DNA from 3 places in the Cytobacillus sp. Bva_UNVM-123 genome. Region 3 is predicted to be linked to each of the others. Evidence: riboswitches for the same ligand, from Rfam matches in the RefSeq annotation. Region 3 holds a riboswitch; each other region holds the start of a gene.
The links. Region 3 has a riboswitch for lysine ahead of KDN24_RS18720 (aspartate kinase). Riboswitches for the same ligand answer to the same signal wherever they lie in the genome.
Positions count from the first base shown of each region.

Region 1 (11,192 bases), 2.6 Mb from region 3:
AGAAAATGAAAATGGATCCTACTCATTTCGGAATCACTGAAGGTGCCTTCGCAATAGGAATGTTATTATTATCAATTTATTTCTCCACACGAAAAGAAGTTAAATATCCTTTACTCGTTTCGAAGCGAGGAATTATTGGAATGGGAATTTTTATGGGGGCGATTGGTTTTCCTCTATGGATTGCGCTGCCTTATAGCTTTATGTTTGCTTATTATGTAATCATAATGTTTGGTTTCGGCGGTTTGATGATGATTGTAAATACCCCCATTCAAGTCATGTTGCAGAAGCGAATTGATGATGATTATAAAGGTCGGGTTTTTTCTATTCTGGAAACGATGTCTATTGCGCTTATGCCATTGGGAATGGTGATTTACGGATTCCTCTATGATGTTTTTCCAGCCCAGTTCATTTTGTTATTGTCGGCAAGCCTCCTTATTATTGTCGTGCTTATTCTTGCGAGACCATCTGTCCTAAGAAATGCACATCCTGAGCTTTCAAAGGATAAACATGTCAAGGAAGAAGCCGCGAGAAGTTTTTTGTGAGGAAGTAAATAGAAGGTTAGAGGAATAATTATTTCGGATGTCGAAATAAGAGGTGGAAAGTATTTAATAGGGGAGGGGATGGATTATGTCAATTCAAGCGACGATCTTATTTGCCAGTGATTCACATATTCAAGCGAATCCATCAATCAAGCAATTTGTTGAAAATGGTACGGCGGATTTTACATCTTTGTTTCTTGGGGAAAAATTATTAGTTGTTTTGAAAGAAATGAAGGAAGATAAGCAAACTTATGAAAAAATTCGCATGGTGGCAGGTACGGTTGCGCGTGAGCTAAGCGGACGGAAAGTGGACATAGCTATCATTCAAGCTGAAGGATTGAAGGCAGCCTTTCCAAAACTGCACAATGGTGGAATCGTAACGGCTTTTGTAGAGGGTTGGCATTTAGGTGCCTATAAGTTTCTCACGTATAAATCAAAGAAATCTGCTTTTCGGACGGAATTGCAAGTTCTTGGAGAAGGGGATGTAAAGCCATTCATTAAAATGGGGAAAATTCGTGCGGAAGCGACTGCTTTTTCGCGCGATTTAATGAATGAAGTGCCAAATGTATTAAATCCAGAAACATTTCCAACTGTTTTACAAGAAGAATTTGCTCATACAAATGTTAAAGTCCATGTGTTTTCTAAAGAAAAGCTTGAAGAAATGGAGATGAACGGGGTATTGACTGTCGGACGTGGCAGTAAATATAAGCCTTCGTTTGTTGAACTTATCTATAGTGGAGACAGCTCAAAGCCGCTTGTGGCACTTGTTGGAAAGGGCGTTACATTCGATACAGGTGGAATTAGCTTAAAAAGCGGGATGGATTTAAGTACCATGCGTATGGATATGGGGGGAGCAGCTGCAGTTGCTGGCGCGATGAAGCTATTAGCAGCAGCACAGGCGAAGGTAAATGTTATCGCATTAATTCCAATTGTAGAAAATTCCCCTGATAATACGTCCGTACTTCCAAGTGAAATTATCCGTTATAAAAACGGGCATACGGTACAAGTAGGAAACACAGATGCAGAAGGGCGTCTTATTTTGGCTGATGCATTAATTCGCGCAGGGGATTTGAAAGCGCAGTATGTTGTTGATATTGCAACTTTGACAGGAGCGATCGTGAATGCCCTTGGTTCGAAAATAGCGGGTGTGTTTGGAGATGAGCAGCTATCATCCGAAATGAAGCGAATTGGCAAAGAAAACGGAGATTTTATTTGGCCAATGCCATTAGTCGATGAATATGAAACATATTTAAATAGTGATTATGCCGACTTTAACAATATTAGTTCTAGAGGTGAAGCAGGGTCTATTACAGCTGGATTATTCCTTCGTCGCTTTGTACCAAAATCATGTAGATGGCTGCATGTCGATATGGCTGGAGTCATGCAAAGTCCTGAGACGGGCTATTATCCAAAATCAGCAACAGGCTTTGGTGCTAGATTGCTAGCTGATTTTACCGTTCACATATCAAAGTAATATATCTGAAATAGAGAAGCCAATATGAGCTTTCCAAATCTCATATTGGCTTCTTCATTTTGTTATTATGATAGTATGCTCTCCTTGTCAAATCCATTATTAATCTTTTGGTCCACACCATCAGGGTCAACAAAATTTGTACATGAAAATCCTGTTGACGTGACGATGCAAGCCCCAAAATTTCTTGAGCCCCCTCCAGATGGTTCTTTTATAGCTGATTTTGGAGAAATGGATAAAGAATTACCAAAATTAACGACTCCGCCGGAAACTTGCTGGATTTGTATTTCTTTAAAATTTGAGGTCATCGTACACATACACCCTTTTCTAATAAATATCTTTCATTCATTAATATATTCTTCATGTATGTTTTTGAAACTTGCTTCCTTTTAAGTGACAAAAGAAGAGTTTAATAATAAATTATGTTAATATTATATAGAGTGTGGAAAATGACTAAATGGTTTTTAGATAAATGAATTTTCCCGACCACTTTTTTGGGGGAGATATTTGATGAACAAAGAAGGAATGGTTTCATCACATAATGCTGGCAAAGCTGTAAGTGTAAGCGAGCATAGTATGCCAAGCTTAGTTACAGATTTGAAGTCATTATTAAAACTAAATGTTTTAATTGCAAATGTACTGCCTGTTTTTACTGGCTTTTGGTTGGCTCTTTATTTTACTGGTGTATCTTTTAGTGCACACTGGGCTCTTTTTTTTCTGACGATGCTAGGAAGTACGTTTGTTATGGCAGGGGCACTAGTTATTAACAATTGGTATGATGTTGATATTGACACAATTATGGATAGGACGAAAAACCGTCCAACTGTAACAGGTCATATATCTTTGAGGACGGTATTAATATTAGGGTTTTCTTTATCAATCCTTGGGTTTATTTTCCTTTTTTTTACGACGATTGAAGCAACTGTATACGCTTTCATAGGTTGGTTCACATATGTTGTGCTATATACGATGTGGTCAAAACGCAAGTATACACTTAACACGGTCATTGGTAGTGTTTCAGGCGCAGTTTCACCTTTAATTGGATGGACCGCGATTACCAGTGGTTTTCAATTAGTGCCAATCGTGCTATTTATGATTTTATTTATTTTTCAAATGCCCCATACGTTTGCAATTGCCATTAGAAAGCATGATGAATACAAGGCTGCAGGTGTAGCGATGCTTCCTGTCGTCTATGGTTTTGAGATGACAAAACGGCAAATTTTAGTATATGTCGCTTGTTTGCTTCCGTTGCCATTTTTCATAGGAGTACTCGGTACAACTTTTCTTGTCATTGCCACTTTGTTAAATGTAGGTTGGATTGTTCTAAGTATAAATGGATTTTTTGCAAAAGATGATGAAAAATGGGCAAGGTGGATGTTTCTTTATTCTGTAAATTATATTGCCATATTATTTATATTGATGGTGCTCGTGACTTTTTAATTAAATAAGTTTCCTTGCTTTAAGCTTATTGTTGTCAGGATGTTTCATTTTATTTGATTGTCCTTCTTCATGTTTGTGAGGTTGACAGATATTTTTTGTTGTTGTAGACTACATGTAACAATTTAATAAGACCTCACTTTTTACTAGTGAGGTAGAGGCGCGGTATTTAACAGTCTTTCGTGGAGCTTGAGAAGCTTTGATACGTTAGAGAAGGAAATATCGCCGAAGCTTGTAATATTCTCAGTATTGCTTGCTGGGTCTGCAGTGAATAATTGCAGGACTGTCTCAATAAACTTCCCGGTTTATTGAGTTGTGCTATCTCATGGAGGGAAAGTTGAGGACTTCTGGGCATCTATATATTTCGAGACCTGAGTTTACCTCAGGTCTCTTTTTATTTTGTAAATTGCCGGAATATAATATTAATTTCGTGCATGTTTGCCCTGATTTTCTAAGCTTGCTTAGGTCCATCATTCTACTTATATGACAAGTGGTTGTCATACCTTATTGAGTGGAAAAATATATTTAATTAACATATTTAAAGGGGAGAATTCGTAATGAGACAAAAACTATCAATTTTATTAACATTATCATTATCTATGATTCTGCTATTAGCTGGATGTGGTACAAGCAAATCAGAAAAAACATCAGGAAGCGGAGAGACAGAGAAAGATACTTTTAAGGTTGGAATGGAAGCTGGATATGCACCTTTTAACTGGACCCAAATGAATGATTCAAATGGCGGAGTGAAAATTGATGGCAATGCTGAATATGCCGGCGGTTATGATGTAGAGATAGCAAAGAAAATTGCTGAAGGATTAGGAAAAGAATTAGTGATCGTGAAAACGGAATGGGACGGCCTTGTACCTGCATTAACTTCAGGGAAAATTGATGCCATTATTGCAGGGATGTCACCAACAGATGAGCGTAAACAAACAATTGATTTCTCAGAGAACTATTACACTTCTCATTTTGTTATGGTTGTAAAAAAAGGTGGACCTTATGAAGGTGCAACCTCTATCCAAGACTTCAATGGTGCAAAAGTAACCGGACAGTTAAATACCTCTCACTATGCAGTTATCGATCAAATAGAAGGTGTAAAGAAACAGCCTGCTATGGATAATTTCCCTGCCATGCGTGTAGCACTTGAATCAGGAATGATTGATGGATATGTGTCAGAGCGTCCTGAAGGAATTAGTGCATCTTCAGCTAATCAAAATTTTACCATGATTGAATTTGCTGATGGCTTTAAAGCAGATGAGGCAGATACAGCAGTTGCTGTTGGACTTATTAAAGGCAGTGAATTAACGGAGAAAATTAATGAAATCTTATCAGGTATCTCTGAAGAAGAGCGTCAAACCATCATGGACACTGCAATAAAAAATCAACCAGCAGCAGAATAATGATGAGATTGATACCGGCTGCATCTAATGGCAGTCGGTTTTTAGATTTAAATCAGAGTCCGAGGCGCTTCAGCATTTCTATTTGTCTAGCTTCAGCGCCTAGCCCCTCGAGGTCATAAGCCAATCCGTTAAGAAGGTTAAAGAACAACCTTCATAGCGGCTTGTCTTATGCTTGTCGGGGCTGCCCAAGGCGCTTCAGCATTTCTATTTAGGGGGGAAAGTATGAGTTTAGAGTATATTTTAACGATGGTTGCAAACAATTGGCCGATGTTCCTTCGGGGAGCAGGGATGACACTTTTTGTCGCGATTATAGGAACAATTATTGGAGCCATTATCGGCTTATTGGCTGGAGTGATTCGTACGATTCCCGTGCCAGAACGAAGAGTAAAACGAATATTTTTAAAAGTGGTTAATGCTATTTTATCTATTTATATCGAATTTTTCCGAGGAACACCGATGATTGTGCAAGCAATGGTTATTTATTATGGCTCTGCCTTAGCTTTTGGCATTGATATGGATCGTACGTTTGCAGCAATCGTGATTGTCTCCATTAATACTGGAGCATACATGGCAGAAATCGTTCGCGGTGGTGTTATTTCGATTGATAAGGGTCAATTTGAAGCGGCTCAAGCCATTGGAATGAATCACGTTCAAACGATGCTGAATGTCGTATTGCCGCAAGTTATCCGCAATATATTACCTGCGACAGGAAATCAGTTTATTATTAATATAAAGGATACATCTGTGCTGAATGTTATTGGTGTAACGGAATTATATTTCCAAACAAAGACCGTTGCAGGCATTAGCTTTAAATATTTTGAACCATTCTTTGTTGCGTGTATTTTGTACTTCGTGATGACATTTAGTGTGACATTAATTTTACGTTATTTTGAAAGAAAATTAGATGGACCAGAAAATTATAGCATGAAAGAACAAAAGTCTCTTTAACTTTGCAATGGATTTTTAGTGAAGGCTGTTTTCGTAAAGTTTGTTGGTTTTTAGTGCAATTTTTGTTTAATTATCTGAGTTGTTTGGAGCGGAGGGTACTTGACTCCTCGAAAATGCATTCGCATTTCCTTCGTGCGATGTTCATTCAAGGATGTTTATTCAATGTCCTTCGGGAATGGAGGGAAGCGTGAGACCCCACAGGCGCAAGCGCCGAGGAGGCTCACGTCCCTCCCCGCGGAAAGCAAGCGCCCGTAGCGGAAATCAACGGGCAAAATTTAAATGCAAAAACAACAATATATGCGAAAAGAACATTAGTCAAAAGTGCAAAGGTAAGTATGATTAGCAGAAGGAGGAGCACATTGGAAAAAGTAATCGATATTCAGCATTTAAGCAAATCCTTTGGAACGCATGAAGTATTAAAAGATATAGATTTTTCAGTAAATAAAGGCGAGGTTGTATGCATTATCGGCTCATCAGGATCTGGTAAATCTACTCTTCTTCGTTGTATAAATCTATTAGAAAAACCAAGTGGCGGTCAAATTATTTATCATGGCGAAAACATTTTGGATGATAAGCATGATATTTATGAGTATCGAACAAAGCTAGGAATGGTATTTCAACAGTTTAATTTATTTAATAATCATGATGTTTTGAGCAATTGTATTGTTGGACAAATAAAAGTATTAAAGCGTTCGAAACAAGAGGCTGAAAAGGTAGCGATGAAATATTTGAAGATTGTCGGAATGGAGAAATATGTGAATGCAAAGCCGAAGCAATTATCAGGCGGTCAAAAACAACGAGTTGCTATCGCTCGCGCCCTTTCGATGGAACCAGATGTTATGTTGTTTGATGAGCCAACCTCAGCTCTTGATCCCGAAATGGTAGGAGAAGTGCTCAAGGTCATGGCAGAGCTGGCTGAAAGTGGGTTAACGATGTTAATTGTAACGCACGAAATGGGCTTTGCAAAGGAAGTATCTGATCGGGTTGTCTTTATGGATAAAGGGGTTATTGCTGAAGAAGGGACACCTGAACAAATATTTAATCATCCAACACAGGAACGAACGAGGGAATTTTTGAAGCGAACATTAACACATCACTAATGAATGAAGAGTCAGTTTTCTTCAGTATTCTTTACTGGAGGAGACTGACTTTCTTTATGATTAAGCTGGCTGAAAAGGGTATTTTATGTTCAGTATTGAATAAATACCTATATTAACGTTGGAAGGTGGGAGAAGGAATAATGACATTAAAGTTTCAGAAGAGGGAAGAATGGTTTAAGTTTAGCGATAATCAGGGAAACTTGATTAAACGTAAAACGGAGATTCGAATTTGCCCAGTGACAGGGGAGACGTCGCGAATTGTGTTTGATGGGGGTCTGGCTCCCAAAGCACCAGATTATACGAAGATAGCGGAGGAAACAGGTGGGGCTAAGTGTCCGTTTTGTCCAGAAAATGTCTTAAAAATGACACCTCATTTTCCAAAAGAAATTGCTGAGAAAGGCAGGATTTTTAAAGGGGAAGCGACTGTTTTTCCGAATCTTTTCCCATATAGTAAGCATAATGGCGTTGTCATTTTTTCGGGCAAACATTATATTCGTTTAGAGGAATTTACAGTAGAGTTGTTAAAAGACGCTTTTTTAGCAGCACAAGACTATATTCAAAAGATCATAGAGACTGACCCAGAATTTCGCTACGCATCAATCAATTGGAATTATCTCCCTTATTCAGGTGGGAGCATCCTTCATCCTCATATTCAGGTTATTGCGTCGGACGCTGCAACAAACTATCAGAAGCTTATTGAGGAAAAGCAAAAGGCTTATGAAGGAGACTTGTTATTAGCCCTATATGATGCGGAAAAAACGATAGGAGAAAGATGGATTGGTGAAAGAGGAAATGTCGCTTGGATGCATGCATATGCACCAAAGGGTCAAAACGATTTCATGGCCATTTTTCCTCAAAAATACTCCATCTCTAGTATTGAAGAGCAAGATTGGGAGAACTTTGCGGAAGGGCTGTTAGGGGTTTTCTCTTCATTAATAGAGCAAGGATTTGCAAGCTTTAATATGGCACTAAATGTATCAGTAGATGAGGAATCGAAGCAGTCTATTCATGCCCGCCTCATCCCGCGTTTTACGTTCGGAATGCTTGATACGAGTGATATTAACTTTTTCCAATCTCTTCATCAAGAGCCCCTTACGTACAAAGCACCGGAAGATATTGCACTAAAAGCACGAATGCATTTTAATAAAAATAACTAATAGTGAAATCAAAAAGAAAGGTTTAAGGATGAGGAGCATTCCAAATTCTTAAACTTTTTTAGTTAACAGGGAAATCTAAGTGTATAGAAAAGAGCTTATTCCTCAAATGGAAGAATAGGCTCTTTTTTTACTATGGACAATATCCGTTGAGGCTTTTAATATTGGTATATTTTTATAATGACTGGAAAAGAATAACTTTAAAGTATTTATTACGAAAGTGGTGATTGAGAAATGAGTGAGCAAAACTCAAAAGATCAAATGTCCCGTCGAGACTTTATTCGTAAAGGAAGCTATGTAGCAGGAGGAGCAATCGGTGGTGGAATATTAGGAGGATTAATTACACAGCAATTTATAAAACCGAATACAGGGACAAAAATAGGTGGAAATGTAGGGAATGGCCAAGTAGAACGCTATTCTCAAGCGTTAATGTATTTCTCCAATCCCGAGGACTTTAAAGTTCTATCACAAGCAACTGAACGAATTTTTCCAGCCGATGATCTCGGTCCTGGGGCTATTGATTTAGATGTTCCTTATTATATTGACCATCAATTAGCAGGGACATGGGGCAATAATGCAAGGGATTACATGATGGGTCCTTTTTATAAAGGGTTAGATACACAAGGCTTTCAGTCCCATTTAAGACGAAATGAAATTTTTAGCCAAGGAATTGCAAAAATTCAAAGCTATAGTCAAGAGAAGTACAAGAAAAAGTTTACAGAGCTGACTGATCAAGAGCAGGATGAAGTTTTAACTGCTTTTGATACAGGAAAAGTGGACATGCAAGGGATAACCTCAAATGATTTCTTTAAATTGCTGAGGATGTCCGTTCTAGAAGGTGCTTATGCAGACCCATTATATGGTGGCAATCTCGATATGGGGGGCTGGAAAATGAAGGAGTATCCAGGAAATCAAATGACTTATTTGGATAAAATCGAGGCGAAGGATTTTCTTGTCATTGAACCAAGCAGTCTTCATTCTCATATGCCATCTCAAAGTAAACAGCAGCCATAAAAATACCGTAGTGATAAAAGTAAAAGTTAAGAAATCAATTTAGTTAAGGGTTAATACACCATTCTTTAGTAAGAGAGGAAGGTTAATTTGGCAAAAACATTACCAAAAACGGATGTCGTAACAGTTGGTGTTGGTTGGGCTGGGGGGATTATTGCAGCCGAATGTACGAAGAGCGGATTAAAAGTTGTTGGTCTTGAGCGAGGAGGAAACCGAAATACGCAAAATTTCGCCATGATTCATGATGAACTAAGATATGCAATCCGCTATGATTTAATGCAGGATGTTTCGAAGGAGACGATTACGTTTCGGAATAAACTCGATCAAAGAGCATTGCCAATGAGGCAATTAGGTTCATTTCTATTAGGTCAAGGTGTTGGCGGGGCAGGCGTTCACTGGAATGGACATACTTTCCGCTTTCTCCCATATGATTTTGAGATTAAAACTAAAACAATTGAACGCTATGGCAAATCAAAAATAAAAGATGATTACTTAATCCAAGATTGGGGAATTACCTATGATGAGCTAGAGCCATACTACGATAAATTTGAAAAAACATGTGGAATCTCAGGTGAACCAAATCCGCTAGGGGGAAAACGCAGCAATGATTACCCAACTCCCCCATTGAAAAGTACAGTGATGACGAATAAATTTAGAGATGCAGCAACAAAGCTAGGATTACATCCATTTGCCATGCCAGCTGGTAACGTATCCGAGGCATATACGAATCCAGATGGAGAGAAGCTTAATGCCTGCCAATATTGTGCTTTCTGTGAACGCTTTGGCTGTGAATATGGGGCTAAATCAGATCCGACTGTGACCGTTATTCCAACTGCTACGAAAACAGGAAATTTTGAGCTGAAAACTCATGCAAATGTTATTGAAATCTTGCATAGTGGAGGGAAAGCGACAGGTGTAAGATATATTGATACAATGTCTGGAGAGGAAATGATCCAGCCAGCAGATGTTGTTGTCTTATCAAGTTATGTATTGAATAATGCCAAGCTTTTGCTTGTTTCGAAGCTTGGAAAGCCATATGATCCAAAAACAGGAAAAGGAGTTATTGGCAAAAATTATTGCTACCAGCTCAATCCAGGTACTACTGGATTTTTTGAAAAGGAAAGATTTAATTCCTATATGGGTGCTGGTTCACTTGGTACAGTAGTAGATGATTTTAACGGTGACAACTTCGATCATAGTGATCTTGATTTTATTCACGGAGGATCCTATGTCGTTACTCAATCTGGGGCTCGTCCAATTGGCACAAATCCTGTCCCCTCCGGAACACCGCTATGGGGGAAGGAGTTTAAACAGAATTCTATTAAATATTTTACTCGGACAATTGATTCTTGGTTTGAAGGAGCTTCTATGCCACATAGAAACAATTATTTCGATTTGGATCCAACATTCAAAGATGCCTACGGTGTTCCATTGCTAAGAATGACCTATAATTTTACTGAGCAAGATCGGAAATTAAATGACTACTTAAACGAGCAAAGCGATAAAGTAATGAAGGAAATGGGTGCTGATATTATCGAGAATTATGGTAAGCTTGCCGATTATAATATTGTACCATACCAAACCACCCATAATGTCGGTGGTGTTATAATGGGAACTGATCCAACAATATCAGCAGTTAATACGTATTCACAAATGTGGGATGCAGATAATGTCTTTGTTGTCGGAGCGTCCTCGTTTCCACATAATAGCGGCTACAATCCAACAGGGACTCTTGGGGCATTAGCGTACCGGGCAGCAGAGGGAATTATCAAATTCAGTAAAAGCGGCGGGAAGCTTGCTTAAAATGAGAAAGCTTCTTATAGGCTATGACCTATGAGAAGCTTTCTTCTAAAATAACTTAAGCTCTCCGATTCGCTTTACAGCTTCAACAATTCTTCCTTCATCCACTAACAAGCCTACACGGATATATCCTTCTCCATAATCGCCAAATCCTTTACCTGCAGCTACTACTACGTTCGCTTTTTCAAGTAAGTAATCAGAGAATGTCTCACTTGTAAAACCGGATGGAATTGGGAGCCATGCGAAAAAAGAACCTTTCGGAGCTTCAACCTTCCAGCCAATTTTTTGGCATTCCTCTATTAGCACATTTCGTCGACTTTCATATCGGG
Region 1 covers NZ_CM177772.1:1,057,623-1,068,814, forward strand. The annotation lists gene KDN24_RS05125 (MFS transporter) at 1-542, shown strand, start outside; gene KDN24_RS05130 (leucyl aminopeptidase family protein) at 628-2,013, shown strand; gene KDN24_RS05135 (spore germination protein) at 2,079-2,318, opposite strand; gene cyoE (heme o synthase) at 2,521-3,450, shown strand; lysine riboswitch at 3,595-3,776, shown strand; gene KDN24_RS05145 (transporter substrate-binding domain-containing protein) at 4,005-4,850, shown strand; gene KDN24_RS05150 (amino acid ABC transporter permease) at 5,073-5,798, shown strand; gene KDN24_RS05155 (amino acid ABC transporter ATP-binding protein) at 6,158-6,898, shown strand; gene KDN24_RS05160 (hypothetical protein) at 7,039-8,055, shown strand; gene KDN24_RS05165 (gluconate 2-dehydrogenase subunit 3 family protein) at 8,287-9,066, shown strand; gene KDN24_RS05170 (GMC family oxidoreductase) at 9,154-10,866, shown strand; gene KDN24_RS05175 (pyridoxal phosphate-dependent aminotransferase) at 10,912-11,192, opposite strand, start outside.
Region 1: linked by a shared signal. The riboswitch ahead of KDN24_RS05145 (transporter substrate-binding domain-containing protein) and the one ahead of KDN24_RS18720 (aspartate kinase) in region 3 are both predicted to bind lysine.

Region 2 (11,192 bases), 2.1 Mb from region 3:
CAAACATGTTGAAACTAAAAATGTTTTTTCATTTTTATTAAATTGAAGACAAATTTGCTCCGTGTTTATTTTTGTAATAATTCCGGTGCCAAAAACTCGATGCTTCACAAATCTACCGATAACGAGCTCTTCCTTATTTCGAAGTGCATTAGGATTATAGGAGATTTCAACCGTTTTTTCTTGTATACCTTTTACAGGTGTATGCTGTGAAGAAGCAAGCTCTTCAACTTTATTCGGCGGCTCCATCATATTTTCTACAGCTGTCACAAATCGTGATTTTCTTGCTTTTTTACCATCCCGCTCCCCATAGGAGAGAAGCTCTAGATGATTCTTAGCACGCGTCATGCCAACATAAAATAACCTAGTCGCTTCTTCAAGTGCATCCCCTTCTCCCAAACCAGCATCATCAGAGGATGGGATTACTCCCTCTACTAAGTCCATCATATATACATGGTCAAATTCTAAACCTTTTGCACTATGAAACGTAGAAAAAGTTACCGCATTTTGACCTTTTTTAGATTTCGATGTTTTAAGTACATGTTCTAAATGTTTGAGTCTGCTCGCAAACTCCTCCATCGTCTCCAATGTATCTGCAATCTCTTCCAATGTATTTAAAATCCCAATTAAATAGTCTTTGCGAAATCCTAGTCGCTCACACATCTTTTCAAGAGCCTTCTCATACCCTAATTTTTCACGAATCACTTCGATAGCCTGCAATGGCGGCATTCCTTTCATTTGCTGAAAAGTTTCCTTCGTTTCATTCACTTGTTTTATTTGATAGCTTTGTAATTCAATATGATTGAGCAAATTATCAAAAACGGATTCATGATTCTTAATTTCTTTTAATGCAGCCATTTGCTTCTTACTAATATAGCCATGAAGCTTCAGATGTATTTTCTCCAAAATATCTGGCCTTTTATCTGTAAAAGTCATGCGCATAAAATTGAGAATATCCGCTACTACCCAATGAGAGAAGAAGCGATTGTCGGCATCTTTCATATAAAAAGGAATACCAGCCCGATCAAATTCATTGATAAGCGCAATCGAGGATGAATTATTTCGATATAAGATTGCGATTTCTGTTAAGCTGTCTTTCCTCCGAATTTCTTGAACTAAATATTTTGCCTGAAAAATATAATCAGCAAATTCCTTCAAAACTATTGGATTACTCGGGGGATTATTCGTAAACATATTTTTGTTATAGCGATTTTTATTTCGCTTAATAAATTGATTCGCGATGTTGACAATATTGTTAGAGGAGCGATAATTTTGCTCCAAAAATAAAGTATTCGCATGATGATAAACTTCTTTAAAATTGAGCAAATAAGAGGGCTCCGCCCCTCTCCAGCTATAAATCGATTGATCATCGTCTGCTACAACAAAGAGATTCTTATGCTCTGCTACCAGCTTTTCAATAATTTTATGCTGGACTAATGAAGTATCTTGACTTTCATCCGTTAAAATATAATCATACCTTTGTTGGTACTTCTGAAGAAGCGAGGGATTCTCATTAAGTATTTCGTCTGCCAGTGTTAGCATATCATCAAAATCAACGAGCAATTTATGATAGCCAGACTTTTTAAACGTCTCATACTCACAAAATATTTCCTCTGCCTTAGGAACATCGATTCGAACGGTTGACCACTCACTCGTTGGAATCATCTTGTTTTTGATGAAGCTTATATAAGTCGTCAGCTCCTCCATTTGATCATCGGTTATATTTTCTTCAACTATCGTTTTATACAGATTCCTTAAAATGAGCTTTTTATGTAATGGGATTTCGGTTGCACCTAGTGCTTCTTTTTCCTCTAAATCGACGCCTCCCTCAATAATTTGGTAAGGGATCGCCTTTTTTCGAAAATAGTCTCGTACCACTTCAAATGCAAAGCTATGGATGGTAGAGAAATTGACTTGTGGAAGATCGGGAAAAAACCGACTAAACCTTATCTTCATATCATTTGCAGATGCCCGACTGAAGGTAATCGCCTTGATTTTTGCAGGACTAACACCTTTTTCTTCTATTAAATACCCAATCCGCATAATGATCGTTGTCGTCTTCCCTGAACCTGGTGAAGCTAATAATAGGAGTGGCCCCTCCGTTTCGAGAACTGCCTTTTGCTGAGTTTCATTTAAAAAAACGCCGATTTCACGCTTCTTTCGGGCAAAAAACTCTCCCTTTTCTTTCATATTCATAACCCTTTCTAATCCTTGGAAAACTTTATCCTTTTCCGGTTATTCTTTCAAAAAACATAAAGTTTTTCTTTATGGTCCTTTTACATGTATCTTTTATTGTAGCATAGCCTCTGTTTTTAAGGTTATTTTCCCTATTTGGTTATGAGAATTTGCTTCGTTCTGTGTGTGTAAAGGACTTTTTGCATTTGCTAAACGGGCTATTGACGCTTTTTAACTGTAGTTGCTCAACTTTTTGCCATTACAAACGGGCTATTGACGCTTTCTTACTCGATTTGCTTAGATTTTTGCCATTACAAGTGGGCTATTGACCTATTTCAACTGAATTTGCTCAGTTTTTTGCCATTACAAGCAAGCTATTGACTCTTTCATACTCAATTTGCTCAGTTTTTTGCCATTACAAGTGGGCTATTGACTCTTTTTCATTCCCCATCCAGAACTCAATTTTCTTCTCTCCTATTTTAGTTTCACACTATAATATCTCATTGCTTCTAAACTGCCTTCTACATCGAAAATTCCTTTTTCAATCAGCTTTCTTACCCGATATTCTAAAAATTCATCTCCAACATATTGCTCTATATGTCCTAACACTTCACCAATCAGTCTAGCTGACTTCATGAAGTCCTTCACTTCTTGCTGACTATGCAAGTATTGTGCTGTTGAAATCAGAAGTTCATCAAAATAATCTTCAGACACAAACCTGACTTTTCCGTCCTCCCAAATTCTTAATGTTTCTTGATGTGTTGAAAGTTGAAGCCATTCTTGAACATATTGCTCTTTTTCCAGCTGTGATAATAGAGGCTGTTTCTTGCCCTGCTCGAAAATCACTTTAAGCTTTTCAGGAGAGATTTCACCTGCATGTAAGGGGAAGAATTCTATATTAGGTTGATAAAATTGTTGAACAAATATATTTGCACAATTAATAACTTTGATGTTATGAGCTTTATTTTTTAAAAGATATAGAGCAAATCTTAGCCCCGTTTGTTCATGAGCATTATTCGCAACCCATATCGTAACAGGTACATCTTCTGGAATCTTTTCGATTTGATCAACTGTTTTCCTAAAGCCTTTCATGTATTCATCCAGTTCGTCAAACTCATCATTCATGCTATTTTTCTTCCAAGCAAATCTTTCCTCCATACCACTTTTCTTATGCAGCTGCCAAATAGGACCTACGGAAAAAATGTCCCAAAACGAGATCACCGCTTCCTCATGATTAACGCCCAATTCTTTCAGCGCTACTTTTAAACTTCCCGCGGGAGAAGCTCCAAATAAAATATGAATCATTTTATACGTATGTTTATCTTCAATCACTTTTCGTTTATCTGATAGTTCAAAAACCATTTTGGACATTTCTTTAACTTTAGTGATAAATTCTGCTTCTGAGTATTGTTTTTCAGACAATAATTGAACGTTAAGAAGGAAATGAAACAACAAAGATTTTGCTTCTTCCTCCGGCAATTCAGTAATAACCTGTTTCAGTTTTTCAATTTCCATTATTATTCCTCCTAAAGCACAATAAAGTAGAAAAAGACCAATTCACTTCGTCTCTATGAATTTATTTTTCTAAAGATCGTTAAACAAGCTTATACATTAAAACATCATCAACATATTCATTGTCATTCATTTTGATTTCATTCACTTTTCGGCCTTCTTCAACAAATCCAAGACTCTTATATAATGCGATCGCTCTATGGTTAGTTGAGAAAACGCCTAAACTTACCTTTTCAATTAAAGGATTCTTTTCTGCCCACTCCTGTAGTGCATGAATAAGCAATTTACCCATCCCTAATCCTCTATATTCCTTATCGATCATGACCCCGAATGAGCCCGTATGTGATAATCTTTTACGAGTATGGGATTGAAATACGATCCAACCGATCCCTTTACTGTTTATTTCAGCTACAATGATTGTTTCTCTATCATTAGCAATAATATTTTTCAACCAATCAATTTGCTGCTCGACCGTATTAGTAAATTCTTCTGGCTCTGAAATCAAAAAATCATTTTCTGAAATAACCTCTCGCTGAATACGTAAGATCGATTCAGCATCATCTAATTGACCTGTACGAACCTTGACATTTCGTTCATTTTCAACTGTTTTCATTATGTCCTCCACACATCTCAAAGTAAGATTACAAACTAGTTTACATATTACTAATTCTTGTTACTGTATGAATATCCTTCCCTTCATACCAAAAAAGCCTGAAGGACACACGAGCAGAAGCTGTTCCTAATGATAGAACATCATTCTACTCACATATCCTACAGGCAATCGTAACATGTTATTTCTTAAGATGATACGGTACTGTCGTAATCACGACATTTCTTCGATATAGCAAAAATGTGCGTATTAATAAGCTTGATTGGTTGTGTAAAATATTATGCCAGCCCTTTTTTGGTATAAATTGTGGAATCACGACCGTTACTTTATAATTCGCTTCGTTTGCTTTATGTTCAACCGTATCCACGAATTTAGTTAATGGTTGAATAATACTACGATACTGTGAATGCAACGTAACGAGTCTTATATCTGGCTGCCACTTTTTCCACTTCTCTGCAAACTTTCTTTCCTCTTCTCGATCAAATGCAACATAAACAGCAATAATTTGATAAGCAGATAAAGATTTCGCATAACTTAACGAGTTTTCTACTACATGGGTAATGCCTGCTACAGGCACGATAATGACATTTCCTTCAATCGGTTCACATTGTTCACTTGTTGTCAGACGCAACTGTTCGCCTACTGCTTCATAATGTTTACGTATTCTATGAAACAAATAAATAATTATTGGCAAAAAGATGAGTACTGGCCATACATGCGTAAACTTCGTAATAAAGAAGATAATTGTCACTGTGAAGCTTATGAATGCACCAATTGTGTTCACGATAAGCTTTGGTATCCATCCAGCTGGTTTTTCTCGAATCCATTTTACCATCATTCCTGTTTGCGATAAGGTAAACGGGATAAACACCCCTACTGCATATAGGGGAATAAGCTGTTCCGTCCTTCCTTCAAAAGCAATAATTAACAAAATGGAGAAAAGGCCCAGAATGATAATTCCATTCGAATAGCCTAAACGATCCCCTCGAATCTTAAACATTCTCGGAATAAATTTATCATTAGCAAGGTTAACGGCAAGCATTGGAAAAGCTGTATAGCCCGTATTAGCCGCAAGAATTAAGATTAATGCGGTTGTACCTTGAATGAAGTAATACATGGTATTCCTACCGAATACGCCCTCTGCGATTTGTGAAACGACGGTTACTTTTTCACTTGGCGCAATGCCGTAATAATAAGCTAAAAATACAATTCCAGAAAATAAAATACATAACAAAGTTCCCATCGCAATTAATGTTTTAGCTGCATTATTAGGAGCAGGATTTTTGAAATTCGGAATCGCATTGGAGATAGCTTCTACTCCTGTTAATGCAGAGCTTCCTGAAGCAAATGCTCTTAGTAAAATGAATAAGCTTATTCCTGCCACTGGTGTTCCGATAGAAGTATGCAATTCAGGAGAAACTTGGCCTGTCATAATCCGATAAAGCCCTACTCCGATTAAAATAAATAATGTTATGACAAATAAATATACTGGATAAGCTAGTATTGAAGCTGACTCCGTAACTCCTCTTAAATTTAAAATTGTAATGATAAAGACAAAGATAATGGCAATGCCTACATTATAATCGTGTAAAATCGGAAAGGCAGATGTAATGGCATCTGTACCAGCTGATACACTAACTGCCACCGTTAAAATATAATCTACTAAAAGTGAGCCCCCAGCGATTAAGCCTGCATTAGTGCCTAAATTATTTTTCGATACGATATAAGCTCCGCCGCCGTGTGGATAAGCAAAAACAATTTGCCGATAGGATAAAATTAAAGCGGTTAACAAAATGAGTACACCAACTGCGATCGGAATAGAATACCAAAATGCTGTTGTACTAACTGTTACTAGCACAATCAAAATTTGTTCTGGACCATAGGCTACAGAGGATAAAGCATCAGAAGAAAGTATTGCTAATGCCTTCTTTTTATTAAGTTTCTGCTCGCCTAATTCCGTTGATTTTAATGGACGTCCGATTAATAAACGTTTGATAGAAGACAACAATGCTATTCACCCTCTTAAAAAATAATGTAGTAAAACTTAGTTTGACTTTAAATGCCTAGGTCAATTCCACTTAGAAAAACTTGGCGTTCACACTTGTTTAAACGACACGATCGGCGAAATAGATAACTAAAAAACATAAAAGCCCCAATTCATGGATCAAAAAAACGCCTTCAAGCCATTAGCAAATAGACCTGTAGACGTTAATTTTTTAAAGTCATACAAGTTCCACCTTCCTTCTCATATAACGCTTACGAGGTTAGCTGTCGGATTCGGACCTGTGAGTAGCCCTACCTATCAAATTTGCCTTAGCGTATTTATGCCTCCCAGATTTTTACGAATATCTTTACATATCTGAGGCATTTGCCAAAGGCTTAAACCTTATTCAGCTGAGCGTAAAGTAAAAACTTTACACCCTTCTCCACACGAAGCAATTGCTGAATGAAGTTAAATAGGATTCACCCCTTGGATTATTCATAATCCATAAGTTCGGTTCCCCCGCACCAAAGGTTTCAGCGATTTAATTAGTGAAACTACCATCAGTGAATGTGATTACACTCAAAAGACTTGTGGCAACATGTTGCATGCAGTCATTCACTGAATGTGAAATATGAAACTGTTAGTTATAATACTCCTGTAATTACGGATTGTAAATACTATTTTTTATACATTTTTTCGCACGAATAAGACAAATTTATCCATTGCAAGTTGGCCAATAATTTACTATAATTCAATATATTAATATAATATTCCCATTCACCGATGGGGTAGAGGCTGCGGCTTATAAGAGTAAAGCGGACGAGATTCAATGAAATTGATGACTCCGATTTTGAAAGGATAAGCTGCCGAAGCTTGGATAAATCATTGTATATCCTTGCTGGGGGTGTTTTCGAACAGGAACACCACTGTCACGTTTTTCACGTGGAGAGCTATCTTCGGAAGGATTTAACGGACCTATTCAACAGCCGTCGATCTTTTTCGACGGCTGTTTTTATTTTTTGTACGAATGTGCCTCCGATACATTTTAAGAACAATTGCTAAATAGCTCTCTCACTTCAAAATGATAAATTATGTGTTACACAAAAGGAGTGTACAAGTTGGCAAAAACAGCAACATCATCAAACCCTACACAATTAAAACGAACACTGAAAGCACGTCATCTTATGATGATCTCTCTCGGTGGATCGATCGGGACAGGGATATTTTTAGCAAGTGGAGGAGCTGTACATACAGCTGGACCAGGAGGTGCCTTAGCTGCCTATGCAGCCGTAGCAATCATGGTCTATTTTCTTATGACAAGCCTTGCTGAAATGGCCGCATATATGCCAGTTGCTGGTTCATTCAAAGTGTATGCAACGAAATTCGTTGAACCAGGATTTGGCTTTGCGATTGGCTGGAATTATTGGTATAACTGGGCCATTACTATTGCCGCTGAACTAGCAGCCGTTGTGCTAATTATGAAGTTTTGGTTTCCTGAAAGTCCTTCATTTATTTGGAGTGGCCTCGCACTCCTGCTCATGTTCGGCTTCAACTATTTATCTGTTAAAGGATTTGGAGAGGCAGAGTTTTGGTTTGCACTTATTAAAATTGTAACGGTTATTATTTTTATCATTACTGGATTTTTCATGATTTTTGGCATTATGGGGGGAGAAACCATTGGCTTTAAGAACTTCACTATTGAAGATGCACCTTTTAATGGAGGCTTCTTTGCCATTCTTGGTGTCTTTATGGCTGCAGGCTTCTCATTCCAAGGAACAGAATTACTCGGGGTAGCTGCTGGAGAAAGTGAAAATCCTGAAAAAACAATTCCAAAAGCGATAAACTCCGTATTTTGGCGAATTTTACTGTTTTACATTTTAGGGATATTTGTCATCGGCATGATTATTCCTTATACAGATGAACGGCTATTAAGTGAAGCTGTTTCCGTGAGCCCCTTCACACTCGTTTTCGAACGTGCAGGATTTGCTTTTGCAGCGTCCGTCATGAACGCCATTATTTTAACTGCTGTATTATCTGCAGGTAACTCAGGCATGTATGCGTCAACCCGAATGCTTTGGGACTTAGCACGTGATGGAAACGCACCGAAATTCTTAGCAAAGCTTGATAAAAGAGGCGTACCTGTCAACGCACTAATCGTTACAGCATTAGTTGGATCCCTTGCCTTTTTAACGACGATCTTTGGCGATGGTCAAGTATATATTTGGTTATTAAATGCTTCAGGGATGGCTGGATTTGTAACATGGCTAGGTATTGCCATTAGTCATTATCGCTTCCGCAGAGCCTATATCGCTCAAGGCGGTGACCTAAACAAACTGCCCTATCGTGCAAAATGGTTCCCATTCGGGCCATTATTCGCATTAATTCTATGTATCATTATTATTTTAGGCCAAAACTTCCAAGCCTTCACAGATGGAACAATTGATTGGCACAGCATTATCGCAGCCTATATCGGCTTACCACTGTTCTTAATTGTTTGGCTTAGTTATAAAATCAAACATAAAACAAAGCTCATTCCATTGAAAGAATGTGATTTTGAGAATTAGATCATTTTCAATGGAAATAATTCTCTCAAAAGAGTGTGGATGAAGGCGGTTCACGGGAATCTAATGAAAAACGATCTTGTTCGGCTTGATTGAGGTCGGTTCGCAGAAGTCAACGATAGAATCGACCTCTTTCAAACTGATTAAGGTCGATTTACTGGACTTATATAAAAGATTCGACCTCGTTCTAACTGATTCAGGTCGATTTGCAGAACTTATACAAAAGAATCGGCTTCGTTCTAACTGTTAAGGTCGATTTACAGGACTCATACAAAAGATTCGACCTCGGTCACTTGATTAAGGTCGATTTGAGAGATTCATACAAAAGATTCGACTTCGTTGACATTATTAAAGGCGATTCTCAGTTATCATACGATAGAAACGGTCTCGCACAACCTAATAAAAGTGATTTCCTCTGAATAACAACAAAAGAATCGATCTCAATGGGTATTGTATGAGATGATTCTTTCGTGTTTAGCAAAAAACGGATACGCATTTTTACGAAAGAACAGGGGAAAATGGTTCCTAAATCAACTTATATAATGTCCAATTAATTTGAAATTTCCTGAACAAGTTTCGTGAACCACTTTTTCAAATCTTGAAATTGAAAGCCTGCTGCTTCTGCTTTCGCTGTATCCATATACCAATCAGCAGGAACGCCAAAAGGAGATTGATTTTCCTCATCTGTTTGCTGTTCAACAATTGCCTGTTTCTGAACAGCTTCTTCAATGATAGAGAGGATCTCACGCAAAGACAGCTCCCCTTTGGAGCAAGCATTTATTGGCCCTTCTATTTGTTGATTACCGAGCCAATTAAGGAATGAGGCTGCCTCATCTGAAGAAATAAACGAGAGTAATGCATTCAAATTTGGAATACCAATTGGTTTGCCATTTTTTATTTGCTCAATATGAAAATGTAGTCGCTTCGTATAGTCATCTACCCCTAGAACAATCGGAAAACGGACAGCACTAACTGGAAAATCCGCCTTTTGATAAAAGACCGCTTCTGTTAGGCGTTTGCCCTCTCCATAAGAAAAATCCGTTTTCGTTCCAATTTTAATCGGATAAGAATTAGGATTGAAATCTTCCTCTTTCCTACTACCATCTGCAAATTCGTATACTGATAGAGTTGAAGTTAATATGTAATGTTTTACCTTTCCGGAAAAAACTTCACATGCTTCACTAGCTTCCTTTGATGTATAACAAATATTATCATAAACAACATCCCAGTTTGTGTCTCCAACTGCTGATTTTAAAGATTGATAGTCCTCTCGATCAATGCTCAACCGACTTACCTTATCTCCGAAAGGATCTTTTGTTCTCCCTCTCGTTGCAATCGTTACATCATGTCCGTTTTCTAATAGAAGATTCACAAGCTTTTTACCGAAAAATCTAGTTCCACCTAACACTAGTACTTTTTTCAATAGGTTCATCTCCCTTCCAACTTATTAACAATTTTAATTCAATTTTCCATTTTTTAGCAAGAAAAAGGGGCAGAGCAAAATTACTCTTCCTAATAATTAAGAAATTTTGAGTACACTAGGTTGCAGTTTACTGTGTGGTACTCTTTGAAACCACCGGATATGTGGTTTTCACTTAGCCGTGGTCGCATTCACTTACTTTGAGACCACAAGGGACTCGGTTTTCCCTGAGCTGTGGTCGCTTTCATTTGCTTTGAGACCACCAGATACTCGGCTTTCCCTGAGCTGTGGTCGCTTTGGCTTGCTTTGAGACCACAAGGGACTCGGTTTTCCCTGAGCTGTGGTCGCATTCACTTACTTTGAGACCACTAGGTACACAGTTTTCTCTGAGCTGTGGTCGCATTCACTTACTTTGAGACCACCAGATACTCAGTTTCACCTAACCATGGTCTCAAAAAGATAATTTTTTAAAAAATAAACGCCACCTATAAAACATATTCAGGCACCCATCCTACAAGACCATTTTGCTTTTTAACTAGTACATAGCCAGATTGCTGTGCATCCAGCACTTTTACAACTTCATCCTTCTGGACCGATAAAAATGTTGTGCTTAGATCATCTTTACAGTACACAGCGTCATCCTTTTCAACTAAATATTCATTTTTTATCCATTGTTCGATGCCGAGAGTGATATTTTTGCAGAGTGTAAAATAACGCTCACTAAGCATCACGCTCATTTTGTAATTTGGATAGGTTACGGTGCCGACGCGATTTGTTTGATCTACATAACCGCTTTTCACAGTACGCTCTTCTAATAGCTCGTCAACAAACTGAAATGAAATTTGATTTTGTTCAATAATTAGTGCGTTCAGCTGGCCATCTGCTTTAATCTGGTTTCCACCATCGATCGCAATTATTTTTTTCTCCAAATTA
Region 2 covers NZ_CM177772.1:563,253-574,444, reverse strand. The annotation lists gene KDN24_RS02895 (ATP-dependent helicase) at 1-2,187, opposite strand, end outside; gene KDN24_RS02890 (DUF1835 domain-containing protein) at 2,647-3,687, opposite strand; gene KDN24_RS02885 (GNAT family N-acetyltransferase) at 3,767-4,297, opposite strand; gene kimA (potassium transporter KimA) at 4,476-6,302, opposite strand; cyclic di-AMP (ydaO/yuaA leader) riboswitch at 6,532-6,827, opposite strand; lysine riboswitch at 7,060-7,239, shown strand; gene KDN24_RS02875 (amino acid permease) at 7,397-8,842, shown strand; gene KDN24_RS02870 (NAD-dependent epimerase/dehydratase family protein) at 9,390-10,262, opposite strand; gene KDN24_RS02865 (metallophosphoesterase) at 10,745-11,192, opposite strand, start outside.
Region 2: linked by a shared signal. The riboswitch ahead of KDN24_RS02875 (amino acid permease) and the one ahead of KDN24_RS18720 (aspartate kinase) in region 3 are both predicted to bind lysine.

Region 3 (11,192 bases):
AAAAAAGGAAAAGTGCAGTTCACTGTAAAATGGGATAATAAAGATACGATAACGTCTGAGTAATGTTCTATTATCCGAATAAAAAGCTTTCAAAATTCTTCTTTTGAAAGCTTTTCTTCATTTCTATATAAGGAAGCGATAAAGTGTCACGCTTCCACTTGTAGCTTTGCTAGTTCAAAAGCATCATGTAGCGATTTAACTGCCTGAATCATTTTTTCTTGTTCAATTACAGTAGAAACTTTAATTTCGGAAGTACTTACCATCTTTACGGAAATATGATGGGCAGCTAATACGGCGAACATTTCAGCTGCAACCCCTGGATTCGAAACCATTCCCGAACCAACAATCGAAACTTTCGCAAGCTTTGATTCAGTTTCAATTTGTTCATAGTTTAATTTATGCTTGCTGTTTTCCAATACTTTCACTGTTGCATCAAGATCTTCATTTTTGATTGAAAAAGAAAGATTCGTTGTTTGTTCGGCTGTAGTACTTTGAATGATAATGTCTACATTAATTTGATTTTTCGCAAGCTCTGAAAAGATAACCGAAAGGCCTGTTAATGAATCAGGCAGGCCTAGAACAGTCACTCTCGTTATATCGCTTTCGAAAGCTACTCCACGCACAACTAAATTTTGTTCCACCTTTACTTCCTCCTCAATTATCGTTCCAGACTCTTTTTCTATACTGGAACGAACCTCTAACTGGATATGATAGTTTTTAGCAAACTCAACAGCTCTCGGATGAAGAACTCCTGCACCTAAATGAGCAAGCTCAAGCATTTCATCATATGAAACTGCCAAAAGTTTTCTAGCATCCTTTACATATCGTGGGTCAGTCGTGTATACGCCAGTAACATCTGTATAAATTTCACATTTCTCAGCTTTTAAGGCTGCTGCTAAAGCAACGGCTGTTGTATCAGAGCCGCCGCGTCCTAATGTGGAGATGGAACCGTCCTCAGTAATTCCTTGAAAACCGGCAACAACAACAATTTTTCCATCATTCAATTCTCTTGTTACTCTGTTTGTATCAACAGCAATAATTCTTGCGTTACCGTGGACTGGTTCTGTCTTGATTCCTGCCTGCCAGCCAGTTAGAGAAACAGCCGGATAGCCTTTTTCAGTTAACGCCATCGCTAATAAGGAAATGGTTATTTGTTCACCTGTAGTTAATAGCATGTCCATTTCACGTTTGCTCGGATTTGCAGAAATTCCTTTTGCTAAATCAACAAGTTGATCTGTCGATTTTCCCATTGCTGAGACAACAACAATTACATCATTTCCTTTATCTTTCTCCTCCATAATTCGCTTTGCAACATTTTGAATTTTTTCTGCATTTCCTACAGAGGTTCCCCCATATTTCTGAACAATTAATGCCACAGTTTCCCTTCTTTCTAAATGATTTATCAATGAGGAAAGATTCCTGTACAACAAAAAAACAGCAATGAGGCTATCTCATTGCTGTGCTTAAAAACGTATTAAAAATACGCACACAGTGAGATAGCTCTCCAAGACAGTGTTTTGTCTTGACAATCCTACATTTATTAAATGCAAGACCAGCAAAGAAAGTGATGAGACTTTCCCCACTTCGGCAAACTTTCCCTTTCAAAGCTTTTCATTGAAGCTCATTCTTCTCCAAGCTTTTACTATTGAAGTTTGCACCTCTACCTTCACTTTTAGATCGGAAGTCCAAAATAGGATGGACAACACTTTATTTCTCTAAAGTGTATTTAATTTTCAGCAATTATAGCATATTGTTATTTTTCCAACAATACTATTCTTGCAATTTTTTAATTAATGCATCCGCAACTCTTTCAGGCAGTCCAATATCCCTAAACTCCTGAAGCGTGGCCTCTTTCATTTTCTTGACGGAGCCAAAAGTTTTTAGCAATTGTTTTTTCCGCTTTTCACCAATCCCAGAGATATCATCAAGAACAGACTGAAAAGCATTTTTTCCACGCAGCTCACGGTGGAAAGTAATGGCAAAGCGGTGAACCTCATCTTGAATTCTTTGTAGTAGATAGAACTCTTGGCTATTCCGGGCAAGCTGAATGATTTCTAAAGGGTTTCCATATAATAGCTGTGATGTGCGGTGCTTTTCATCCTTAACGAGTCCAGAAATGGGGATATCGAGATTTAATTCATTTTCAAGCACATCTCGGACCGCCTCTACATGTCCCTTTCCGCCATCAATAATAATGAGATCAGCAAGTGGCAAATCTTCTTTAAGAACACGTGTATATCTTCTTCGCACAACTTCCCTCATTGAATCATAATCATCAGGACCTTGAACAGACTTAATTTTATACTTCCGGTACTCTTTTCTTTCGGCCTTTCCATCAATAAAGACAACCATTGCTGATACTGGATCTGTTCCTTGTATATTAGAATTATCGAAAGCTTCAATCCGGTGAGGGGTATAAATTCCCATCTGTTTCCCTAAATTTTCAACTGCCTTAATCGTTCGCTCCTCATCTCGTTCAATAAGAGAAAACTTCTCTTGCAAAGCAATTTTCGCATTTTTCGTTGCAAGCTGAACGAGATCCTTTTTCTGACCACGCTGAGGCTTTAACACTTTTACTTTTAAAAGCTCCTCTGCCATTTCAGCACTTATTGAATTTGGCACGAGGATTTCGCGTGGCTTAAAATGGTTTGTTTTCGTATAGAATTGACCTAAGAACGTTAGCATTTCCTCATCCGGTTCATTATAGATTGGAAAAATAGATACATCCCGTTCAATTAGTTTACCTTGCCTAATAAAGAAAACTTGAACACACATCCATCCTTTATCAAACGCAAACCCGAACACATCTCGATCTGTAAAGTCGGTTGTCGTAATTTTTTGTTTTTCCATTGTCGTTTCTATATGGGCTATTTTATCGCGGTATTCTTTTGCTCTTTCAAAATCAAGTTCCTCAGCTGCTGCTGTCATTTTTTCTACTAGTTCTTTTTTTATATCTTTATATCCACCATTAAGAAAGTGAATGATCTCATCGATATTTTTTTTATATACATCTTCACTTACATCTTGAATACAAGGTCCAAGACATTGACCTAAATGATAATATAGACATGCTCGACTTGGTAAATTTGTACATTTCCTTAATGGGTACATACGGTCTAGTAGTTTTTTTGTTTCATTTGCTGCTTGTACATTTGGATACGGACCGAAATATTTTCCTTTATCTTTCTTTACTTTTCTTGTTGTAATAAGACGCGGATGTCTTTCAGCTGTTATTTTAATAAACGGGTAACTTTTATCATCCTTCAGCATGACATTATATTTCGGATCGTGCTTTTTAATTAAATTCATTTCAAGAATCAATGCTTCCATATTGGAGGAAGTGACAATATATTCAAAGTCTTCAATTTCATTTACTAGCCTTAATGTTTTTCCATCATGTGAGCCGGTAAAATAAGACCTAACCCTATTTTTTAAAATTTTTGCCTTCCCAACATAAATAATGGTTCCTTGTCGATCCTTCATTAAATAACAGCCAGGTTGGTCCGGCAAAAGAAGAAGTTTATTTTTAATTATATCGTTCATTAATCGTTCACCTCCGTGCCTCAGCCTTTTGTTGTCTAGTTAAGCCCGAGCTTAAAATCTTACTATATTCCATCTTTAAAGGAAAGCACAACCAGCTCGCCTTATGCTTGAGGCCCACAAGATGTGGGTCATGCAGACGTTGCCACAGGACGTGGTGATTTTAGTCTGCGTTCCTTTCTGAGCGAGCCGCCTCAGCATTTATTTATCCAGCTGCAGCGCCTAGGGGCTCGAGGTCTTAAGTCAATCTGTCAAGAAGGCTAAAGTACAGCCTTCTCGCCAGCTCGCCTTAAGCTTGTCGCCCCTGAGCGAGCCGCCTCAGCATTTAATATGATCATACAAAAATCCTCGGCCTAAATAAAGCCGAGGATTTAATAAATGAAAAAAAATTATTTATACATGTTTTGATAGCAATTCCATAAGGGCTTCTTTAGGTTGGAAGCCAACAGTTTTGTCAACAACCTCACCATCTTTAAGTACGAGTAAAGTAGGAATGCTCATAACTCCAAATTTGCCTGCTGATTCTTGGTTTTCATCGACATCAACTTTAACGATTTTCACTTTCTCTCCAAGTTCAACATCTAAATCCTCTAGTACGGGAGCGATCATTTTACAAGGACCACACCATGGAGCCCAAAAATCTACAAGAACAACCCCTGAATCAGTTTCAGTTGCAAATGTTTGATCTGTAGCGTGTGTTATAGCCATAATATATGCCTCCTAATAGTTCACTAAAATATATAACGACAGTATAGCATCGTTTATTTATTGTTGCTATTATTTTGCTTCATTTGTAATTTCCCCCGTAAACCCTACAACTATTCTTTTGCAACCTTATAAAATGAGCGGCTATACTCAGCCGCTCACATGTTATTATGCATTTACTTTCAATTTTTTAAATTCTTCTATTAGTAAAGGTACTACTTCAAATAAGTCGCCAACAATTCCGTAATCAGCCACATTGAAAATATTAGCTTCTGGATCTTTATTAATTGCCACAATTACTTTAGAATTCGACATTCCGGCAAGATGCTGAATTGCACCTGAAATGCCACATGCAATATAAAGATCTGGTGTAACGACCTTACCAGTTTGACCAATCTGCAATGAATAATCGCAATAATCTGCGTCACAAGCACCACGCGAAGCACCTACTGCTCCATTTAATACTTTCGCAAGCTCTTTCAACGGTTCAAAGCCTTCTTCACTCTTTACTCCACGACCACCTGCAATGACAACCTTCGCTTCAGAAAGGTCTACCCCTTCACTTGCCTTGCGAACAACTTCTTTAATAATTGTTCGCAAATCTTTAATCTCCACAGATAAAGCGGAGACTTCTCCCGTTCTTGACTCATCTTTTTCTAATGGGCTAATATTATTCGGACGAATAGTCGCAAAGATTAAGCCGTCTGTCACAATTTTCTTTTCAAAGGCTTTGCCAGAATAAATGGGTCTAGTAAAAACTAAATTTCCCCCAGCTTCTTCTATGCTAGTAACATCAGAAATTAAACCAGAATTTAATTTCGCAGCTATTTTTGGAGCTAAATCCTTGCCTAAAGCTGTATGTCCAATAATAAGACCATCTGGACTTTCAGTATTAATGACTGCCATCAGTGCCTGTGTATAGCCGTCAGTTGTATACTGGTTTAGTGTGTCATGTTCTACAGTAATGACACGATCCGCTCCATAATGGATTAATTCATTACTTAAGGCATTTACAGAATCACCTACTAAAACACCTACAACTTCTCCACCTTCAGCAGCTGTCTTTGCAGCTGAAATTGCTTCAAAGGAAACATTACGTAATAATCCGTCACGAATTTCTCCTAGCACTACAATTTTTTTAGCCATTTTCGGTACCCCCCGCATTATTTAAACTCTTCATTAAGATTATGCACTTAGACAACTTTTGCTTCTGTGTGAAGAAGATGAACTAATTCTTTTACTTGTGCTGCTATATCGCCTTCAAGTACTTTTCCAGCTTCTTTTTTAGGAGGAAGATATATTTCAATTGTTTTCGTTTTCGCTTCAACATCGTCCTCATCAAGGTCTAAATCATCAAGTTCTAATTCATCTAGCGGTTTCTTCTTCGCCTTCATAATCCCTGGCAATGAAGGATAACGCGGCTCATTTAATCCTTGTTGCGCTGTTACTAGCAAAGGTAATGTTGTTTCAATTACTTCGGAATCCCCTTCTACGTCACGAACAACCGTCACATTGCTTCCATCAATATCAAGCTTTGTTATCGTCGTGACGTAAGGAATATTTAAAAGCTCGGCAACACGCGGCCCAACTTGACCAGAGCCACCGTCAATCGCTACATTTCCGCCAATAATTAAATCTGCATCTTTGTCTTTTAAAAATTCAGCAAGAATTTTTGCCGTTGTAAATTGATCACCATAATCTAAATCATCTTCAGTATTAATAAGGACTGCTTTATCTGCACCCATCGCAAGTGCTGTACGTAGCTGTTTTTCTGTTTCTTCATTTCCAACAGAAACAACCGTAATTTCCCCATCATGCGCATCACGTACTTGAATGGCTTCTTCAATCGCATATTCATCATAAGGGTTTATAATAAATTCAGCACCGTCTTCACTAATTTTTCCGCCTGAAATCGAAATTTTTTCTTCCGTATCAAAGGTTCTTTTCATCAAAACAAAAATGTTCATGATTTCCCTCCTAATTTAAAAGCGATTTCGTCTTGCCAAGCCCCGACAAGCATAAGACGAGCTGACTAGAAGGTTGCTTTTTACCTTCTTGACAGATTGGCTTATGACCTCGAGGGGCTAGACGCAATCGCTGGATAATAAAAGCGATTATGTCCTATTTAGTTTCCTGTAAATTTTGGTTCTCTTTTTTCGATAAATGCTGAGATGCCTTCTTTGCCATCTTTAGAAACAAATACTTCTCCAAACAACTTAGCTTCTTTTTTCACACCGTCATAATATTTTTCTGTTTTCGCATAGTTTAATAGTTCAATAGTTGCTTTAATTGAAACAGGGCTTTTCTTTGCAATTTTTTTGGCGATTTTATAGGCATTCTCTAAAAGCTCAGTCTCGAGGTATGCGTGATTTGCTAGTCCAAATTGAACAGCTTCTAATCCTGTAATCGGTTCACTCGTAAAGAGCATTTCGGCTGCTCGTGCTGTTCCAACTAAACGCGGAAGGCGCTGTGTACCAGCAAATCCTGGAATTAATCCTAATTGCAATTCAGGTAACCCTAGTTTCGCATTTTCAGCTACTAATCTAAAATGACAAGCCATTGCAAGCTCTAATCCTCCGCCTAAAGCAGCACCGTGAATGGCAGCAATAATTGGTTTCGGAAATAACTCCATTCTTTCGAATAGATTTTGCCCATATGTTGAAAGATTCGTAAATTCACTCCCCGTATCAATGGTCGTAAATTCTTTAATATCAGCTCCAGCTGAAAAGAAGCGGCCTTCGCCATGAATTAAGATGACTCTGATTTCGTCATTTGCTTCAATTTCATTGAGCACTATCGTTAGCTCTTTCAACAGTCCTGAAGAAAGAGCATTTGCTGGAGGTCTGTCAATTGTTATTGTGGCAACCATTTCATTATATGACCATTTTAAATATTCCAAATTCCATCCCCCTTTTGCTTTTGCCTACTTTTGAGACGAACACCCTTTTAGAAGCAATTGATGAACGGGACTAGCTAATGCAGTTAAATCATACTTTTGATCATTCATTACCCACGATGTAACCGTTTCATCCATCGTGCCGAAAATCATTTGTCTTGCTAATCGAATATCAAGGGTCGGTGAAAACTCACCATTTTCTTTCCCTTCTAATAATATTTTATCAACAACAGAAAGATAGCCTTTAAGAATATCGTTAATTTTATGACGAAGTTCCTTATTCGATTGTCTAAGTTCTAACTGCGTAACAATTGCTAAGTACCGATCTTCTGACAGCATAGTAAAGTGTGTTTCTACCATCATTAATAGTTTCTCTGCGGCTGTTTCTTTTCCTGCAATCTTTTCTTCAATTTTCTCAACAAAATAACCCATTTTTTCTTGAAAGAGGGAGATGAGAATATCTTCTTTGTTTTTGAAGTATAAATAAATGGTGCCATCTGCAACTCCAGCTTGCTTTGCAATCTTTGATACTTGCGCTTGATGATAGCCATTCTCAGCAATAGCTATTACTGCAGCATCAATGATTTGACGATATTTTGGTCTGTTTCTTTTCAATCTGTTCCCTCCTTTCAAGAGCATACCTTTACTAATATAAGAAACAAAAATGAAAATGAACATGTAAATTCATTTTCATTTTCAAGCAATGAATGAATCATCATTCATATTTTTATAATAGTATCACAACTCTTTTCTGTCAAGAAAGGCTATGCAATATTTTTTGAATTTAACAACATTATGCCATTTGCCACTATATTGAGACAAGCTTTCTTTTTCAAAAATAAAGAACCCAATGAAATAGGTCTTTAAAATTAAGCCTGTTTTTCTTTTTCATCATCATTTATTTTTTTTTTGTCTTCATCAATGAGGACTCTGCGCAAAATTTTTCCGACTGCTGTTTTTGGAAGTTCATCTCTTACTTCATATACTCTTGGCACTTTAAATGCAGCCAAATGTTTTCTAGCAAATTCATTTAATTCTTGCTCTGTTACAGTCATTCCTTCTTTAAAGACGATATAGGCTTTAACTGTTTCTCCACGATAAGGATCAGGTATTCCAGCAGCAACGACTTCTTGAACGGCAGGATGCTCATACAATACTTCTTCAATTTCTCGAGGATAAATATTAAATCCACCAGCAATGATCATATCCTTTTTTCGGTCTACTACATAAAAATAACCATCTTCATCCATATAACCGAGATCCCCTGTTAATAGCCATCCATCCTTAAGTGTTTCGGACGTATCCTCAGGGCGATTCCAATATCCTTTCATTACTTGTGGACCTTTCACACCTATTTCACCAATCTCACCTGGTGGCAAAGGGTTTCCCGTTTCCATTGAGAAGATAGCTGCGTCTGTATCTGGCCATGGAACACCTATACTTCCTTTTACAGGAGGAAGATGCCAAAGAAAATTAGCATGTGTTACAGGCGATGTTTCCGTTAATCCATAACCCTCAACTAACTTTCCACCTGTTACGTTCTCAAATTTTTGTTGAACCTCAACAGGTAGAGCAGCAGATCCACTAATACATGAATCAATTGAGGATAAGTCATATTTTTTCAAATCAGGATGATTCAACAACCCAATATAAATGGATGGAGCCCCTGGAAATAAGGTTGGCCTCTGCTTTTGGATTGTTTTTAACGTTGTTTCCACATCAAATTTCGGAAGCAACACCATTTTATTTCCCTGCATAACAGATAGAATAAGTACAGTTGTCATCCCATAAACATGGAAGAATGGCAGAATTCCTAATACAACCTCTTCGCCTGGTTTCGCCTTATAAAGCCATGCGCCACACATGGTCGCGTTTGCGATAAGATTTCGATGGGTCAGCATGACTCCTTTTGGAAACCCAGTCGTACCACCCGTATATTGAAGCAATGCAAGATCCTCTTCAAAATCAAACTCAAACTCTTTTAGGTTTCTCATCGGCTGTTTCAAAATTTCAGTTAATAAATGATTATTTCCTTCATGTTTTACATTTACAACAATCCCATATTGCTTCTTCTGAATAAATGGATATACTAGGTTTTTCGGAAATGGAAGAAAATCCTTGATAGCGGTTACAATAATATGTTGCAATTCAGTCTGAGGCATCACTTTTGTTACCCGCGGAAAAAGAATATCCATCACAATAATGGCTTTTGCTCCAGAATCCTTCATCTGGAATTCAAGTTCCCTTTCCATATAAAGTGGATTCGTCTGTACGACAATCCCTCCAGCATATAAAATCCCATAGTAACTAATGACCGACTGTGGTGTGTTAGGAAGCATAATTGCAACCCTATCACCTTTTTGAATGCCTATTTCTTGTAAGTACCCCGCAAGCTTTTTGGCTGAATCATACACTTCTTTATAAGTGAATTCCTTTCCCATAAAATGAATAGCAATTTTATTAGGGTTTTCTTTTGCTACTTTTGTTAAATAATTCTGAACTGGTTGATTTTCATAATTCAAAGTTGAGGGGATTTCTTCTGGATATTTTTCGAGCCATGGCTTATTTTCTAACAATGGTTTCCCTCCTTCTTGTAAATAATATTCAGAACATTATAATTGTTCATTTTTATTATAATATAGTGACCATTTTATGACAATTAGAATAGTACTTTTCAATCAGAAAAGCGCAAGCGCCTTGGTCAGCACTCAATCAACTTCAATGATAATAATTCTGATTTCAAAAAAAATCGCCATAAAAATGGCGATTTTCTTGAAATATTTTATGTGAAAAACAGTAAATAAATTGCACCGATTAGAATAAATACCCCACAAAGAGTAAACAATACTTTCGCTAGTTTTTCCAATTCGAAAAATCACTCCTTAAGATAACCCAGCTCCAATAATAAAAGATAAGCCAATCGAAATTATCATTGAAATTAAGCCAACAGCCTTATTATTTTTTTCGATTTCCTCATCAACTTTAAATTTTGGCGTAAGAAATTCGAATATAAAATAAGCAACAAGCAATAAAATAAAGCCATATACTCCCCAGCTTATCATCGTTAACAATGTATCATTATGCATGATAGAGTGTCTAAAAATATTGGCAATTCCAAAGATCTTCCCACCAGTAGCCATTGCTACTGCCAAATTCCCCTTTTTTATTTCTTCCCAATTTTTATATTTTGTTACCAACTCAAAAACAGCGAGGAATACAACCATACAAAGAATAACAACACTAAAATAACCCGCTGTTTTCACAAATTCATTCTCCCAAAATACATTCATTTATTGCCCACCACCTATATCCCAAAATTACCCAAGAACAAATTACTACATAAAATTAAAACTCGACAATGGTCACACCTGTACCACCTTCACCTGCATCCCCATAACGAATTTTCTTTACTGAACGATGATTACGTAAATATTCCTGTACACCTTGCCTTAATGCCCCTGTACCTTTCCCATGAATAATTGAAACACGTGGATAAGCCGCAAGAAGTGCATCATCAATATATTTTTCGACCCGAAGTAATGCATTTTCATAACGCTCTCCTCGAAGGTCTAATTCAAGATTAACATGGAAGTCTTTCCCTTTAACAGTGGCAATCGGCCTTGTTTCCTTAGGTTTTGGACTCTTTATAAATTCTAAATCCTTTTCAGCGACTTTCATTTTCATGATACCTATTTGAACATGCCATTCGTGTTCAGAAGCTTTTTCAATGAGATGCCCTTTCTGATCAAAGGTAATAACTTTCACTTCATCCCCTTTTTTGAAAACATGCTTTGCTTTCATAAGGTTTGCCTTTTTCGATTTTTTCACTTTTGGTGTCGCATCTTCTAAACGTCTCTTAGCCTCAATAATTTCATGCTCTTTAATCTCGGCTGCCTTTTCAACTTGCATTTTTCTTAAATCACGGATAATTTCTTCTGCTTCCGCCTTCGCTTTTTCGATAATAACCTTAGCCTTCTCAGCTGCTTTTTCTTCTAAAGTCTCTTTTTTCTCATAATATTCGATCATTTGCTTTTGTAAATCTTTATGAAGC
Region 3 covers NZ_CM177772.1:3,651,601-3,662,792, forward strand. The annotation lists gene KDN24_RS18715 (YslB family protein) at 1-63, shown strand, start outside; gene KDN24_RS18720 (aspartate kinase) at 147-1,376, opposite strand; lysine riboswitch at 1,490-1,671, opposite strand; gene uvrC (excinuclease ABC subunit UvrC) at 1,771-3,543, opposite strand; gene trxA (thioredoxin) at 3,934-4,248, opposite strand; gene KDN24_RS18735 (electron transfer flavoprotein subunit alpha/FixB family protein) at 4,414-5,391, opposite strand; gene KDN24_RS18740 (electron transfer flavoprotein subunit beta/FixA family protein) at 5,439-6,212, opposite strand; gene KDN24_RS18745 (enoyl-CoA hydratase) at 6,371-7,144, opposite strand; gene fadR (fatty acid metabolism transcriptional regulator FadR) at 7,169-7,756, opposite strand; gene KDN24_RS18755 (long-chain-fatty-acid--CoA ligase) at 8,011-9,717, opposite strand; gene KDN24_RS18760 (DUF350 domain-containing protein) at 10,024-10,431, opposite strand; gene KDN24_RS18765 (endonuclease MutS2) at 10,487-11,192, opposite strand, start outside.